DNA from 2 places in the Brevibacillus sp. WF146 genome. Region 2 is predicted to be linked to the other one. Evidence: riboswitches for the same ligand, from Rfam matches in the RefSeq annotation. Region 2 holds a riboswitch; the other holds the start of a gene.
What was found. Region 2 has a riboswitch for cyclic di-GMP ahead of A6764_RS01995 (methyl-accepting chemotaxis protein). Riboswitches for the same ligand answer to the same signal wherever they lie in the genome.
Positions count from the first base shown of each region.

Region 1: another riboswitch for cyclic di-GMP. It lies ahead of A6764_RS03355 (DUF5317 domain-containing protein); the one in region 2 lies ahead of A6764_RS01995 (methyl-accepting chemotaxis protein).

Region 1 covers NZ_CP109943.1:675,632-683,257, forward strand. Annotated here, with positions in the region: gene carB (carbamoyl-phosphate synthase (glutamine-hydrolyzing) large subunit) at 1-3,084, shown strand, start outside; gene argF (ornithine carbamoyltransferase) at 3,029-4,000, shown strand; cyclic di-GMP riboswitch class II at 4,093-4,175, shown strand; gene A6764_RS03355 (DUF5317 domain-containing protein) at 4,433-4,984, shown strand; gene A6764_RS03360 (HD-GYP domain-containing protein) at 4,968-6,302, shown strand; gene A6764_RS03365 (DUF4760 domain-containing protein) at 6,472-6,900, shown strand; gene A6764_RS03370 (VanW family protein) at 6,919-7,626, opposite strand, start outside.
Region 2 covers NZ_CP109943.1:368,565-376,190, forward strand. Annotated here, with positions in the region: gene fumC (class II fumarate hydratase) at 1-832, shown strand, start outside; gene A6764_RS01985 (sensor histidine kinase) at 863-3,043, opposite strand; gene A6764_RS01990 (response regulator transcription factor) at 3,021-3,713, opposite strand; cyclic di-GMP riboswitch class I at 4,007-4,098, shown strand; gene A6764_RS01995 (methyl-accepting chemotaxis protein) at 4,183-6,156, shown strand; gene A6764_RS02000 (transporter substrate-binding domain-containing protein) at 6,361-7,227, shown strand; gene A6764_RS02005 (cold shock domain-containing protein) at 7,404-7,619, shown strand.

The DNA of each region.
Region 1 (7,626 bases), 310 kb from region 2:
GCCACGATCATGACGGACGAACAGGTAGCTGACAAGGTGTATCTGGAGCCGCTCACGGTAGAGTCCGTGACGGCGATCATCGCCAAAGAGCGGCCGGACGGCCTCCTGCCCACGCTGGGCGGACAGACGGGGCTCAATCTGGCGGTCGCCCTGGCCGAAGCGGGGGTGCTCGCCCAATACGGGGTGGAACTGCTGGGCACGCCGCTGTCCGCCATCCAGAACGGGGAAGACCGGGAGCTGTTCAAGCAGTTGATGAAGCAGATCGGCGAGCCGGTGCCGGAGAGCGCCACCGTGGAGTCGGTGGAAGCGGCCGTCGCGTTTGCCGATTCGATCGGGTATCCGGTCATCGTGCGGCCCGCCTATACGCTGGGAGGGGCCGGGGGCGGCATCGCCGACGACGAACAGTCGCTGCGCACGGTGGCGGCCCAAGGCATCGCCGCCAGCCCGATCGGCCAGGTGCTGATCGAGCGCAGCGTCAAGGGCTGGAAGGAAATCGAGTACGAAGTGATGCGGGACGCGAACGACACCTGCATCATCGTCTGCAACATGGAAAACCTGGACCCGGTGGGCATCCACACGGGGGACAGCATCGTCGTCGCCCCGTCGCAGACGCTGACCGACCGGCAGTACCAGATGCTGCGCAGCGTCTCCACCAAGGTCATCCGCGCGCTGGGCGTGGTCGGCGGCTGCAACATCCAGTTTGCGCTTGATCCGAAGTCGGATCGCTACTATCTGATCGAAGTGAACCCGCGGGTGAGCCGCTCCAGCGCGCTGGCCTCCAAAGCGACGGGCTATCCGATCGCCCGGATCGCCGCCAAGCTGGCGCTGGGCTACAACCTGGACGAAGTGCTCAACCCGATTACCGGTTATACGTACGCCAGCTTTGAACCGACGCTGGATTACGTCGTGGTGAAAATTCCCCGCTGGCCGTTTGACAAATTCCCGCTGGCCGACCGTCAGTTGGGCACGCAGATGAAGGCGACCGGCGAAGTGATGTCGATCGCCCGCAACCTGGAAGCGGCGCTGCTCAAGGCCGTCCGCTCGCTGGAGCAGGGCTGCACCCACCTCGCCCGTCCCGAGCTGGCCGCATGCAGCCGGGACGAGCTGGTCGGCCTGCTGCGGGACGCGACCGACGTCCGCCTGTTTGCACTGGCCGAGGCGATCCGCAAAGGGTTCGGCGAGGACGAACTGCACGCCCTGACCGGCATCGATCCGTTTTTCCTGCGAAGCGTGGGCCGGATCGTGGCGCTGGAGAAGCAGTTGGCAAAGAGCGGAACGCTGACCGTCGAGCTGCTGGCGGAAGCGAAGCGGCGCGGTTTTGCCGACGAGACGATCGCCGCCCTGACCGGCCGCACGGCGGCTGAGGTCAAAGCGCTGCGGAATCAGGCCGGCATCCAGCCGTCGTACAAGATCGTGGACACCTGCGCGGCCGAGTTTGACGCCCAGACGCCGTACTATTACTCCGATTGGCAGGGGGGCGACGAAGTGGAGGAGCTTGCCGGGCGCAAAGTGCTGGTGCTCGGCTCCGGCCCGATCCGCATCGGACAGGGGATCGAGTTCGACTACTGCTCCGTTCACGCGGCCAAGGCACTCAAGGCCAAGGGCATCGCCGCCGTCGTCGTCAACAACAACCCGGAGACGGTCAGCACCGATTACGAGACGGCCAACCATCTGTATTTTGAGCCGCTGCACGTGGAAGATGTGCTGCACGTGGCGGAGCGTGAAGGGGTGGACGGCGTCATGGTCCAGTTCGGCGGCCAGACGGCGATCAACCTGGCGGCCAAGCTGGCTGCCGCCGGCCTGACTGTGCTCGGCACGTCGCTGGACGCGATCGAACGGGCGGAGGATCGCGAACGGTTCTACGCGATGCTGCGCAAGCTGGAGATTCCGCACATCCCGGGCAAAGGGGTGTCTTCCCTGGAGGAAGCGGCCGCCGTGGCGGCGGAGATCGGCTGCCCGGTGCTGCTGCGTCCGTCCTACGTGATCGGCGGCCAGGGCATGGTGGTCGCCCATGACGTCGAGGAGCTGTCGGCCACGATCACGGAGTGGCTCAACCTCCCCGACAGCCGCGCCTTTTTCCCGCTCCTGGTGGACAAATTCGTCCCCGGACGGGAAGCAGAAGTGGACGCCGTGTGCGACGGCGAGTCCGTGCTCATCCCCGGCATTTTTCAGCACGTGGAGAAAGCGGGCATCCACTCGGGCGACAGCGTGGCGCTCTTCCCGGCTCCGGATTTGTCCGAGGGCGTCAAACAGACGATCGCCCGCTACACGGAGGCCATCGCCCGCGAGATGGGGGCGGTCGGGCTGATCAACATTCAGTTCGTGATTCACGGCGAGACGGTCTACGTCCTGGAGGTAAACCCCCGCGCGTCGCGGACCGTGCCGATTACCAGCAAAGTGACCGGCATCCCCATGGTGGAACTGGCCGTGCGCGCCCAACTGGGCGAAAAACTGGCCGGCATGGGCTATGGAACCGGGCTGTTGCCGGACATTCCGTTCGCCGTCGTCAAGGCGCCCGTCTTTTCCACCGTGAAATTGAGCGGCGTCGACCCGGCCCTGGGACCGGAGATGAAATCGACCGGGGAAGTGCTGGGACTGGGGCGTACCTTCCCGGAAGCGGCGGGCAAGGCGTTCGCCTTTAAAGACAGCGTGCACCGCCCATGGCAGAGGGGGCAGGTCTGCTTTGTCTCCCTGGCCGATGCCGACAAGACGGACGACGTGCTGCCGGCCATCCGGAAGATGCAGGAACAGGGCGCGGTCTGGGCGGCCACATCGGGAACGGCTGTCTGGCTGGGCGCAAACGGCTTTTCCGTCACGCACGTGGTCGCGGACGAGCGGGATCTGGCAGCGCTGCTGCAGACGGAAACCGTAGCCTTTTCGCTCATCACCGCCACCAAGGGGAACCGGCGCGGCCGCAGCGGCTTTGCTCTGCGGAGCCGGCTGGTCCAGCAGGGGGTTCCGCTGTTCACTGCCGCGGAGACGTTTGCGCTGTACGTGGAAGCCATTACGGAGAAAAGAGGTGACGGGCATGCAGCCTGTGAAGATATTGGATCACTTTGCAAGCGAGCAATTGGCCAGTTGTAAAGGAAAAGACCTGCTCCGCGTCGATGAATTCAGCGGAGAGGAGCTGACTCAGCTCCTGCATTTTGCCGCCTATCTCAAACAGCGGCAAAAAAGCGGTCAACCGTATCAGCCGCTCAAGGGGAAGACATTGGGGATGATTTTCGACAAGTCGTCGACGCGCACCCGCGTTTCCTTTGAAGTAGGCATGTACCAATTGGGCGGCATGAGCATGTTTTTGAGCGGCAAGGAACTGCAGCTCGGACGCGGCGAGCCGATCAGCGATACGGCCAAGGTGATGTCCCGCTACGTCGACGCCATCATGATCCGCACGTTTTCCCACGCCGGGGTGGAGGAGCTGGCCGAACACGCCAGCATTCCGATCATCAACGGCCTGACCGACCAGTTCCATCCGTGTCAGGCGCTGGCCGACATGCTGACGATCTGGGAGCACAAGGGCACGCTGCAGGGCGTCAAGCTGGCCTACGTGGGCGACGGCAACAACGTCGCCAACTCGCTCGTGCTGGCGGCCGCCCTGCTGGGCCTGGACGTGCGCGTCGCCACGCCGCCGGGCTATGAGATGGACGCCGACATCGTGAAGAAAGCGGCCGCGTATGCGCTGGCCAGCGGCGGCCGGGTGGGCGTCACGCACGATCCCGCCGAAGCGGTGAACGGCGCCGACGTCATCTACACGGACGTGTGGACCAGCATGGGCTTTGAAGCGGAAAACGAGCAGCGCCTCAAGGATTTTGCGGGCTATCAGGTAAACGAGCAGCTCGTCCAACACGCCGATCCCGGTTACCTGTTCATGCACTGCCTGCCTGCGCACCGCGGAGAAGAAGTGTCGGCCGGCGTGATTGACGGTCCCCACTCCGTCGTCTTTGACCAGGCGGAAAATCGCCTCCATGCGCAGAAGGCTGTCTTGGCAGCGCTGTTGTGAATATAGTTCTGGGGAAATTTTACCATTCAGAAATTGAAGCTATTAGACTATGAATCTATGATTGCCGAAATTTGTCATGAACGTGTAAAATATAGGTAGGAAGCGCGATGAAGTACAGACTGTATCTGGTCGCTTGGTCTGTATGGAGCCAGTAGCGAATCCGCCCTCTTTTCGAACGGAAAGAGGAAAGAAGAGCACAGGCTGTATGTGGTCGCTTGGCCTGTGTGTCCACAAGTAGCGAAACCAGCTTTCTCCACTATGTAAAAGGGGGGAATTGGAATGAAAAAATGGTTCGTTGCTGTCTTGCTGGTAGCCGGTATTGTTGCTGCAACTTCTGCTAATTATCACATTGGTTAATAATTTCAATGGCAAGGGAAAAACACCGCTTGACTGAAAAGTGGTGTTTTTTCCTTACCGTCTGGGGGATTTTGTATGTTGCTGGATGTCATTCTTCTCTCTTTTCTGATTGCGCTGCTCAGGGGAGGAAAACTAAAAGAAATCCCTACATTTAAAGGAATAATGATGCTGGTTGCCAGTATTGCGCTGCAGATTCTCTCCGCATTTGTTCCCGCGTACGGGGGTATTTTTGTCTCCGCAGCTTATTTGTTTATTCTGGGTTTTTTTCTCATGAACCGGGAATTTGAAGATATCCGCATTCTCATGGTCGGCTGGTTTTTAAATGCGATTGTCATTTGGACGAACGGCGGGAGAATGCCCATTGATCTGGAACAAGCCAAGAAACTGCCCTACGACCTCACTCCGGTACTCAACGGCACCGACTTTAAGCATACGGTCTTGACAGAGCAAACGGTTCTGCCCTTTTTGTCCGATATTATTTATATGCCGTCCATTATTCCGAGGGTGATCAGTATCGGTGATATTTTTATTATGTTAGGGGCATTTCTGCTTGTTCAGCGCTTGATGAACAAGCCGATCTCGTTACTTCAACTTCGAGAAGGTAAAAGTTATGCGACAAAGAGCTGAGAAACGATACATTTTGAAAGGATTACTGGTGATTTTGGGGTTTACCGTTTCCGGTATCCTCATCATTTTGAACTCCCTGCCTTACTGGGAGCCCAGAGAAAACTGGGAAATATTGATTTCCTATGTACTTCTCACCATCATCTCTTCATTTGCGCCCGTCAGGACGTTAAACTATATACTCACACTTAACAACGCCGTTATTTTTTCAGGGATACTGCTCTTCGGTGCGTGGGTCGGAATCTGGTCGGCCGTTATTGAGGCTTTGATTTTATCCGTCCTTGTCAAACCCAATCCCTTAAAAGCTGCCGCCAATTTCGGACAAATTATGCTGACGATATGGGCTGTAGATGTTCTGAAAACGGCGTGCAATGTGCTTCCCGTTCCCACCATGATCACGGATGTAATCCTGGTGGTAGCGTATTGGTTTATTAACATCATGCTTTGCGGATTAGGAATTTCCTATTTTCATAAGTCGAAATGGATACCGACAGTAAAAAATTTGGCGAATGGAACAACGCTTACCTACTTGCTTTTGTTGATTCTCGGCGGCGTCAGTGCACGCCTGGTTGAAACGTTTGGGCTATCCGCCATCGTACCGATGATGGTCGCTTTTGTCCTCATGAGTTTTGTCTTTTATCAATACTACGATAGTCTTACAAAACTGCGCCAAAAAATGGACGAGATCAAATCCTTCAACCACAAATTCCTCACCGCCATGGCCGCTTCCATCGATGCCCGTGACCATTACACGAGCGGCCATTCCCAGCGGGTGGCCCATTGGGGACGGGAGATCGCCCGGGCGATCGGGCTGCCGGAGGAGAAGGCGGAGGAGGTTTATTTTGGCGGGATTTTGCACGACATCGGCAAAATCGGCATTGAGGATCAGATTCTCAACAAACGTGGGAAATTAACACCGGAGGAGTACGACAAGATCAAGCAGCACACGGTGATTGGATATGAGATTATCCTGCAGGCGGGCATGTTTCACGAGCTGCTGCCGGCCATCCGTTCGCACCATGAGCGAATCGACGGCAAGGGCTATCCGGACGGATTGGTCGGCGAGGAGATTCCGCTGATGGCCCGCATTCTGGCCATCTCTGACGCCTTCGACGCGATGGTGGCGGACAGGCCGTACCGCAAAGGGCTGCCGGTAGAGGAGGCCCTGCAGGAGATCAGCCGTGGGGCGGGGACGCAGTTCGACGCCGAACTGGCCTATCATTTCATACGCATCATCAGGCAGCTGCCCCGCGATGAATTGGAAACGATCATTCGGCAGGACGCGCAGCCGCAAAGGCATCTGCAGGAGGTGGCCCGATAGGGGACCCTCCTGTTGACGCTTCACGAGCAGTCCCCGGTGCTCGGACGAGCCCGGGGATTTGCTGTCCGGATGCAGGCCATGCGCGAAAAAATGCGAACAAACGCTTGTCTTTTCACCTGGTCTGGGACATACTGGAATCGGGTTGCATCTTTTTGTGAGGTGATAGCACATGATTCCCACGTATCAGGATGCGGACATTATTCTGAAATTGTACGATCAGTTCGAATCGGAACGGCTGCGGGCCGCGAGACAGTGGTTCGCCACCTCGCTGGCGGAAGAGGAGCTGGATTACGACGCGTTTTTGCGCCTGTATCCGCGCGGCAGCGAAGGCTATAACCACTTTGTCGCGCTGTACGGCTTCTTCGAGATGGTAGGGGTGCTGCATAAAAACGGCCTCGTCCATCCCGACCTGCTGTTTGACATGTGGTTTGTCAACGGCTTTTTCCGCCGGATGTACCCGATTTTCGTCGGATGGAGGGCGCAGGGAGACATTCACGTGGCGGAAAATTTTGAACGGCTGGCCCTGGCCGAACTGAAGTGGATCGGCACGCACAAAGGAAAGGAATACGTTCCCGAGGTGCCTTACGCCCGCAAGTAAGGAAGCGCCGGACAACCATCAGGGTTGTCCGGCTTTTTGCATGTTGGGCGTGATGTCGGCCAGGTCGTATTTCACTTCCGAAAAGTTGCGGATCACCAGTTCCTCTCCGGTGCGGTTCCCTGTTCGCTTGTCAATGACGAGTCGCCATATTTCGTTTAGCCGATAATGTTTTCCTCCCTGCCGCAGAAACGCGTGGTTGCGCTCTTCGACATGGTACGCACAGGGCCATTCCCGGTCGGTGAATACGGCTCCTTTGAGGTGGTTGTCCGTCAGCCAGACCCGGATCTGAAAAGTCTGCCGGGTCGGATTGAACAGGCGCAGGTCGACATAGTTGTAAAACACGCTGGCACCGCTGCCGAACGGGAGGACGCGGTGGTCGTCGGGAAACGGATCGAACTGGTGATGATGCCGCTCCGTCACCTGCAGCGGCGTGTGCAGCGCCATCCAGAAGAGCAAGTTGGCCAACTGGCACAGCCCTCCGCCCACGCCTGTCCTCACTTCCCCTTGCGACAGCAGCAGCCCTTCCACATATCCTTTGGCCGCCGTCGTCTTCCCCACCCGCTGCCAAAAGGAAAACGTCTCGCCCGGTTTGATCAAGAGGCCGTCGATGGACGGCACGGCAATGCCCAGATTGACCACTTTGTTTTCCTGCAGCCGGGGATCGGTGCTTCCCAGCTTTCGCCGCAGCAGCGATTGGTGTCTGTTGCAGGTGAAAGGCAGGGAAGA
Region 2 (7,626 bases):
TCTGCAGGACGCCACCCCGCTGACGCTGGGACAGGAGATCAGCGGCTGGCACCGCATGCTGGAAAAAAGCGAACGGATGATCACGGAGAGCGCGGAATACCTCCGGGAGCTGGCGATCGGCGGCACGGCCGTCGGCACCGGCATCAACGCTCATCCCCGGTTCGGCGAAATGGTGGCGGAAGAGATCAGCAGGCTGACGGGGAAGCGTTTTGTCTCTGCGGTCAACAAGTTCCACGCCTTGACCAGCCACGATGAGCTGGTTTACGTCCACGGCGCGTTCAAAGCGCTTGCCGCCGATCTGATGAAAATCGCCAACGACGTCAGGTGGCTGGCCAGCGGTCCGCGCTCCGGCATCGGCGAGATCACGATTCCGGCCAATGAGCCGGGCAGCTCCATCATGCCCGGCAAGGTGAATCCGACGCAGAGCGAAGCGCTCACGATGGTCGTCTGCCAGGTGATGGGCAACGACGCGGCGATCGGATTTGCTTCCAGCCAGGGCAACTTTGAGCTGAACGTGTTCAAGCCGGTGATCATCTACAATTTCCTGCAATCAGCCCGGCTGCTGGCTGACGCCATGCGCTCGTTTTGCGACAACTGCGCAGTCGGAATCGAACCGAACCGGCCGGTGATCGAGCGGAATCTGGAACGCTCGCTGATGCTGGTCACCGCGCTGAACCCGCACATCGGCTACGAAAAGGCGGCGACCGTCGCGAAGCTGGCCCACCAGGAAGGGATCACGCTGCGGGAGGCGGCGGTCAAAAGCGGGATGTTGACGGCGGAGGAGTTCGACCGGATCGTTCGGCCGGAGAACATGATTCATCCGAAAGAATAGCAAGCAGGGGGCATCAAGATGCCCCCTTCGTCACGCCTTTTGAAACTCGACGATCACTTTGAACAGATCGCCGTCCAGCTCGATGGCCAGCCGCCCTCCCTGCAGTTCCATGATGCTTTTGGCGATGGCCAGTCCCAGACCGGAGCCTTCCGTGTGGCGCGATTGGTCGCCTCGTTTGAAGCGTTCAAACAGTTCGTCCGGGTCAAACTCAATCTCGTAGGCGGAGACGTTTTTCATCGTCAGCACGACGCTGTTCGCCTGTTCGGTCAGCGAAATGTAGACCCTGGTGTGGGGCAGCGCGTACTTTAGGACGTTGCCGATGAGATTTTCAAAGACCCGCCAGGTTTTTTTCCCGTCGGCCAGCGCGTGGATGTGCGGCTTCTCCGTCTGAACCCGGAACGTCAACGAGGATTCGGCGATGGCATCGCTGAACTCCGCCAGGGCCTGATTGAGCAGGGCGGCCACATTGACCCGCTCCATATGCAGCTCGACGGACCCGCTCGCCATTTTGGACGCTTCAAAGAGGTCGTCGATCAGCACCTTCAGCCTGTGGGTTTTGCGTTCCAGCACATTGACGTAGCTGCTGACCTCTTCCGGCGACAGATCGGGGCGTTTCAGCAGATTCACGTAGTTGACGATGGAGGTGAGCGGCGTTTTCAAATCGTGCGAAACGTTGCTGATCAGCTCCGTTTTGAGGCGCTCGCTCTTCATCTGGCTTTCCAGGGCGTGGCCCAGTCCCAGCTTGATATTGTTCAGGCAGCGGGCCAGATGGGCGAGATTCCCTTTGCCGCGCTCCTCGATGAGAGAATCCAGATTGCCGGCCGCCATTTCGTCCGCCCCCCGGAGAATGTTGTTCAGCAGGGCGACCCGGCGGAGGATGTACGGCAGCACGGCTGCAAGGTAAAGCAGCGAATAGCATGCCCCCACCAAAAACAGCCGCTCCGATCCATAATGAAGGCCTATCAGAACAAAACCCATGCCCGTTCCCAGGCCGATCGTCAGCACAAAGACGAGGCTGGCCTTGAAAAATACGGATCGATTGGCGAAGCTCTCTGCCAGAAGCGTGCGGAATTTTCGATACAAGCTGGACTCCCATTGCTGCCGGAGGAGCGTGTGGTCGTTTATCAAACGCCATGCCTCTTTTGCGTTTAGCCCCAGATAGGCGATGCATGCCGCCGTAAAGGAAAGCGTCGTCACATGTTCCAGGCCGATGGGAAAATAGAAGAACGATTCGTCCCTGACCCAGCTCAGTGTGACCAGCCCGACCGCGAGAACTGTCGCGCCTCTTGCATCGAGGGGAACCCGCCGCAACAAGGAGGCGCATCTGTCGGCAAGCGGAAAATCCAACGGACTGCGCTTCCGCAGATAAACGAAGAGTCCAACTGCCGCAATAACACTTACGGCCAACAGGATACATTCGTTCAGCAGTCGCTCCCGTATGCCGAGTGCATAGGCGTAATCGTCTTGAAACCGGGAGTAACCCGCGGCCGCTTGAGGGATAATCAAATACCCCTCGAGATTGTTGGCGAGAAAGAATTCATTTGCCTGCTGTATCTGGTAATCGCTCGGCGAAGCCAGTGGGAAATGGATCGAATAGGCCGCCTTTTTCTGCAGGTTCCTGATGATGTTGAGGTCGTAGGAATGGTTGGTGTATACCTCGCCCGTATTCCGATCCTTGATGTAGTATTTGATGGTGTCGCCTCTGACGGCCAACGCTTTTTTCGCCTGTTCATACTCCTGATCCCGGGCGGCTGCCAATGTCATGATTCGCTCATCCATCTGCTTTTGATTTTCCTGCTTCACTCGGGCCAGTTCCTGATCGCGCGCCTGCGCGAGTCTGCTGGCCTCGGCGTGATTGCCGCTGCGCTCCGCCTCCATGATGTTGGCCTCATAGCGTCCCTTAATCTCCTCTTCTTTCTCCCGGAGATCGGCCGCAAACGTCTCTCGGATTTGCTCCAGCGTATCGGCGCCAACCTTTTCAGTCACGGTCAGTTTGGGATCATTCTTCTCCTTGAAATGAACCGTTATGGCCAGGTTAACGACTTCCGTCAACTGTTGGTGAAAGGAAGGGCTGCGAAAGTAGTAATCCTTGTCCAGGTATTCCCGGTGCCGGATCACATCGGCGGCCGCAAGCAAGGCGAGAGCGGACAGGTGGACAAGCAGGACCAGCGCGATGACGGGCCCGTATTTATTTTTCAATCTTGTAGCCAATGCCCCACACCACCTTGAGATATTGAGGTTCTTTCGGGTTGATCTCGATTTTTTCGCGAATTCTTCTCACGTGCACGGCCACCGTGTTATCCGCGTTCAGGCAGGGCTCCTTCCACACTTTTTCGTAAATCTCTTCGATCGAAAAGACCCTGCCCCTGTTCTCCATCAAAAGCTCCAAAATCTTGTATTCCGTAGGGGTGAGCCTTGCTTCCTCGCCGTCCACGTACACGGTTTTTTCCCGCTTGTTCAAGACGAGTCCCCGCACCCGGATTTCGTCTTCGCGGGCGGTGTAGTTGCCCAGGTGGGTGTATCGCCTCAACTGTGATTTCACACGGGCGACAAGCTCCAGCGGATTGAACGGTTTGGTCACGTAATCGTCGGCACCGATGGTCAGCCCCAGAATCTTGTCGGTATCTTCCGATTTGGCCGACAGCATGATGATCGGGATGTTTTTGCTTTCCCGAATGGCAAACGTCGATTTCAATCCGTCCATCTGCGGCATCATGATGTCCAGGATGATCAGATGAACCTCTTCCTGCTCCAAAACCGCCAGGGCCTCCTGCCCGTTACCTGCTTTCAGCACGTGGATGTCTTCGCTTTTCAGATAGATCTCGATCGCGTCCCGGATTTCCGCTTCGTCGTCCACGACCAGGACATTGTACGTTGGCATGATCATCACCCGTCTTCCTTCGTCAAACTTGTCGTGTACCGGAGCCAGCTCTATCTTACCGAGAATATTTTACAAATCGGCTGTAAAAATCCTTACAAAATTCTTAAGAAAATCGTTCCATCATTTCATTCGTGGGGAGGCAGGTCGACAGGGGAGAAAAGAGGACAGTGCGAAGGTCGCGTTTCGTTCCGTCAGCGCGCAGATTTTAAAAATTTATGAAATCTTTTAGATTTTCTGGCCCTCATTTTTCAATTTGTGCTATAGTGCTTTTAGCATATTTTAACACGGGAAAAAGTGACAAAGGGCAAACCCGTTGAAAGGCGGGGACGCAAAGCCACGGGTCTAAGGTTGCAGTAAATGCAGCTATGACAGCCGGGTTGCCAAACCGCAGGCATCGCAGGCTGTCGGATGGCAGTCTGCTTTTTTTGGCAAGCCGTTCACGCACTTTCCGCCACTAGGAGGGATCACCATGGGAACCAGTCTGAAGCAAAAACTGTTGTATGTGATGTGCCTGCTGCTCATCGCCAGCCTTGTTTCGGTTTGTGCGGCAAGCTACTGGAGCTCCTCGCGTCTGCTGGAGTCCAGTTTGGATAAAGAGGCCGAACTGACCGCATCCAATCTGTCGATGAAGATCGACCAGTTTTTCCAGCAGAAAATTGCCGTGATTGAAACGATCGGCAAGCTGATGTCCGAAGACAACAACAAGGAGCATGACTTGAAGCTGATCCAGCAGGCCCAGAAGAACTATCCGGAATTTGAGACGTTCTTCTTTTCCTATGACTTGAGCGGGAAAAAGGTCATCAACTTCCAAGGGGACGTGACAGACGTGTCCGACCGGGCCCATTTCCAGGAAGCGGGCAAAGGGGAAGGAAAAATCGTCGTCTCCGAACCGGTCGTCTCCAAGCGGACGGGCAACAACATCGTAACCATCATCGTTCCGCTGATGAAAAACAACGTCCAGTACGGGTACATGGGCTCGACCATCCCGATCAACGAGATCCAAAAGACGGTGTCCGCCGAGACGTTCGGCCAGAGCGGCTACGCCTTTTTGGTGAGCAAGAAGGGAACGTACATCTGGCATCCGCAGGAAGACCTCGTGCTGAAGGAATCCATTCTCAACTCCAACATTCCGGAGTACCAATCCGCTTTCCAGGCCATTCAGGAAGGCGGGCACGGCATTCTTCAGTATAAAAGGGACAACGTCGACCAGTTTGCGTCCTATGCTTCGACGATGTTGAACTGGGGCGTGTTCATCACCGCTCCCGCCGGTGAGCTGCACGCGCCGGTGGACAAGCTCTCGGTCAACCTGCTGGCCATCTCCGTCGTGACGTTGGTCGTCGGCGTCGCTCTGGTCTATCTGCTGGCGGTTCGCCTGGTCCGCCCGATTCAGCGGCTGAATCAAGCGGTCAAAGTGGTGGCCGGCGGCGATCTGACGGAATCCGTCACCGTCCAGGGTAAGGATGAAATCGCCGTTTTGTCCCGCGATTTCAACCAGACGGTGTCTCATCTGAAGGACCTGATTCGCGGCGTCACGCTGTCCTCCGATCAGGTGCTTCGGGTCACCAGCGAGGTGTCCGCCGGCATCGAGAACGCGACCAATACGATTCACCGGATCGGGACGTCCATTCGCCAAATCGCCGACGGGGCCAAAACGCAGGCGGGCAGTTCCCAGGAAGTGTCCATCTCCATGAACGACATGGCCAGCGGGATCGTCAAGATTGCCGAGACGTCCTCGCGGGTGTCCGAAGCGGCACGGGAGGCGGCCCAGCAGGCAGAAGAAGGCACGGCGGTCGTCGAGCAGGCCGTGCGGCAGATGAAGAGCATCGGGGAAGGCACCTTGAAAGTGTCGTCGGCCATTGAGCGGCTGAACGGCCGCTCTCAGGAGATCGAGAGCATTTTGGACACGATTACCGGACTCACGTCGCAGATCAATCTGCTCGCCTTGAACGCCTCCATTGAAGCGGCGCGGGCAGGGGAGCACGGCCGGGGCTTTGCCGTCGTGGCCGGCGAAGTGAAGAAGCTGGCCAACCAGTCGGAAGAGTCGGCCGCCAAGATCGCTCAATTGATCGCCGAAATCCAGCAGGACACGGCGAACGCGGTCGACACGATAAACGCGGGGCAGCAGGATGTGCAGGACGGGGTGAAACTGATCGAGGAAGTACGCGAAAAATTCGTCCATATCCTGGAGGCTTCCCGCAATGTGGCCGACCACATCCTCGAAGTGTCGGCGGCGTCGGAACAGATGTCGGCCGGGTCCGAGGAGGTCAGCGCCTCCGTGGAAGAGATGCACACCATCGCCAAACACGCTTCCGAAGACGCGAAGAACGTGGCCGATGCGGCGGATGATCAGCTCCGGGCCATTCAGGAGATCGCCGAGTCGGTACAGCAGTTGAAAGAGGTCGTGGGCGAGCTGCAGCAAGGACTCGGGAAGTTCAAGCTGTAACGGGAGGCGGGAACGGAAGCGGCCCCCCTGTCAGCACAAGCCTCACAGGTCGGGGCCAGCCGGCCGGCTCAAGCCGCACACAGGATGGACAAAAGGGGGGATGCCTGTGTAGGGAGGAGAGAGCCCCTGCTTGGGCAGTGACGCCCCGCAAGCAAGATCGACAAGAGAAACCGACAAAACGGCTACCATGGGAGGAGAACGACAATGAAAAAATGGAAAAGCATGCTGATTGCAGGAACAGTGGCGGTTTCGCTGCTGGGAACGGGCGTGGCCGCTCATGTGTCCGCCGCAGGTGCCCAACAGGCCCAACCGGCGGCGACCGTCGCGGACAGCGCCGCAAAGCAGGAAGCCAAGAAAAAATACGAATCCCGGCTGGATGAAATCATCGCGAGAGGGTACATCCGCATCGGAACCACCGGGGATTACAAGCCGTTTACATATCTCAACCCGAAAACAGGCCAATACGAAGGGTACGACATCGACGCGATGAAAGAGTTCGCCAAAAGCCTGGGCGTGGAAGCCCGCTTTGTGCAAACCTCCTGGCCGACACTGATGAACGATCTGCTCGCCGACAAGTTTGACATTGCCGTGGGCGGCGTGACCCGCAACACCGACAGACAGAAAACAGCCCACTTGAGCGAGGGGTACGTGCAGTTCGGCAAAGTGCCGCTCATCCGCGCAGAAGACAAGGACAAGTACAAAACGATCGAGGACATCAACAAACCGAGCGTCCGCATCGGCGTCAACCCGGGCGGAACCAACGAAAAGTTCGTGCGTGAATATCTGCCGAACGCAACCGTGACCGTGGTGCAAAACAACCTGGACATCCCGGGTCTGGTGGCCAACGGCACCTACGACGTCATGATCACCGACACCTTTGAAGCGATCGTCTACGCGAAAAACGATCCGCGTCTGTACGCCGCCCGCGTGGACGATCCGTTCACCAAAAGCGAAAAAGCCTACATGATCCAGCGCGGCGACTTCATCTTCGCCAGCTACCTGGACGTATGGCTCGACGAAATGAAGCTGCAGGGCAAATTTGACGAGCTGTACAAAAAGTGGGTCGAGTAAAACCGGTTCATCGCCGTTTTCTTCCGGAAGCGGCGATGATTGCTTCTTTGGCGAAAAAATGGTATGATGAGATCACGTTAAAAAGACATGAATACCCGAGAACGATTTTGCTGCCTCGTGATGAGGTGTGGGGCGGAAACGGTTTTGCGGTTTTCTTGCTTTTTATCAAAATTCTCATGTGGGAGGCCACAATCGTGATCGGAAAAGTCAAATGGTTTAATGCGGAAAAAGGATTTGGTTTCATTGAGCGCGAAGACGGGGACGACGTGTTTGTCCATTTCTCCGCTATTTCGGGAACCGGATTCAAGAGCCTGGATGAAGGGCAAAAGGTGGAATTTGACGTTGTGCAGGGCAACCGCGGACCGCAGGCGGCAAACGTCATCCGCTTGTAATTGGTAT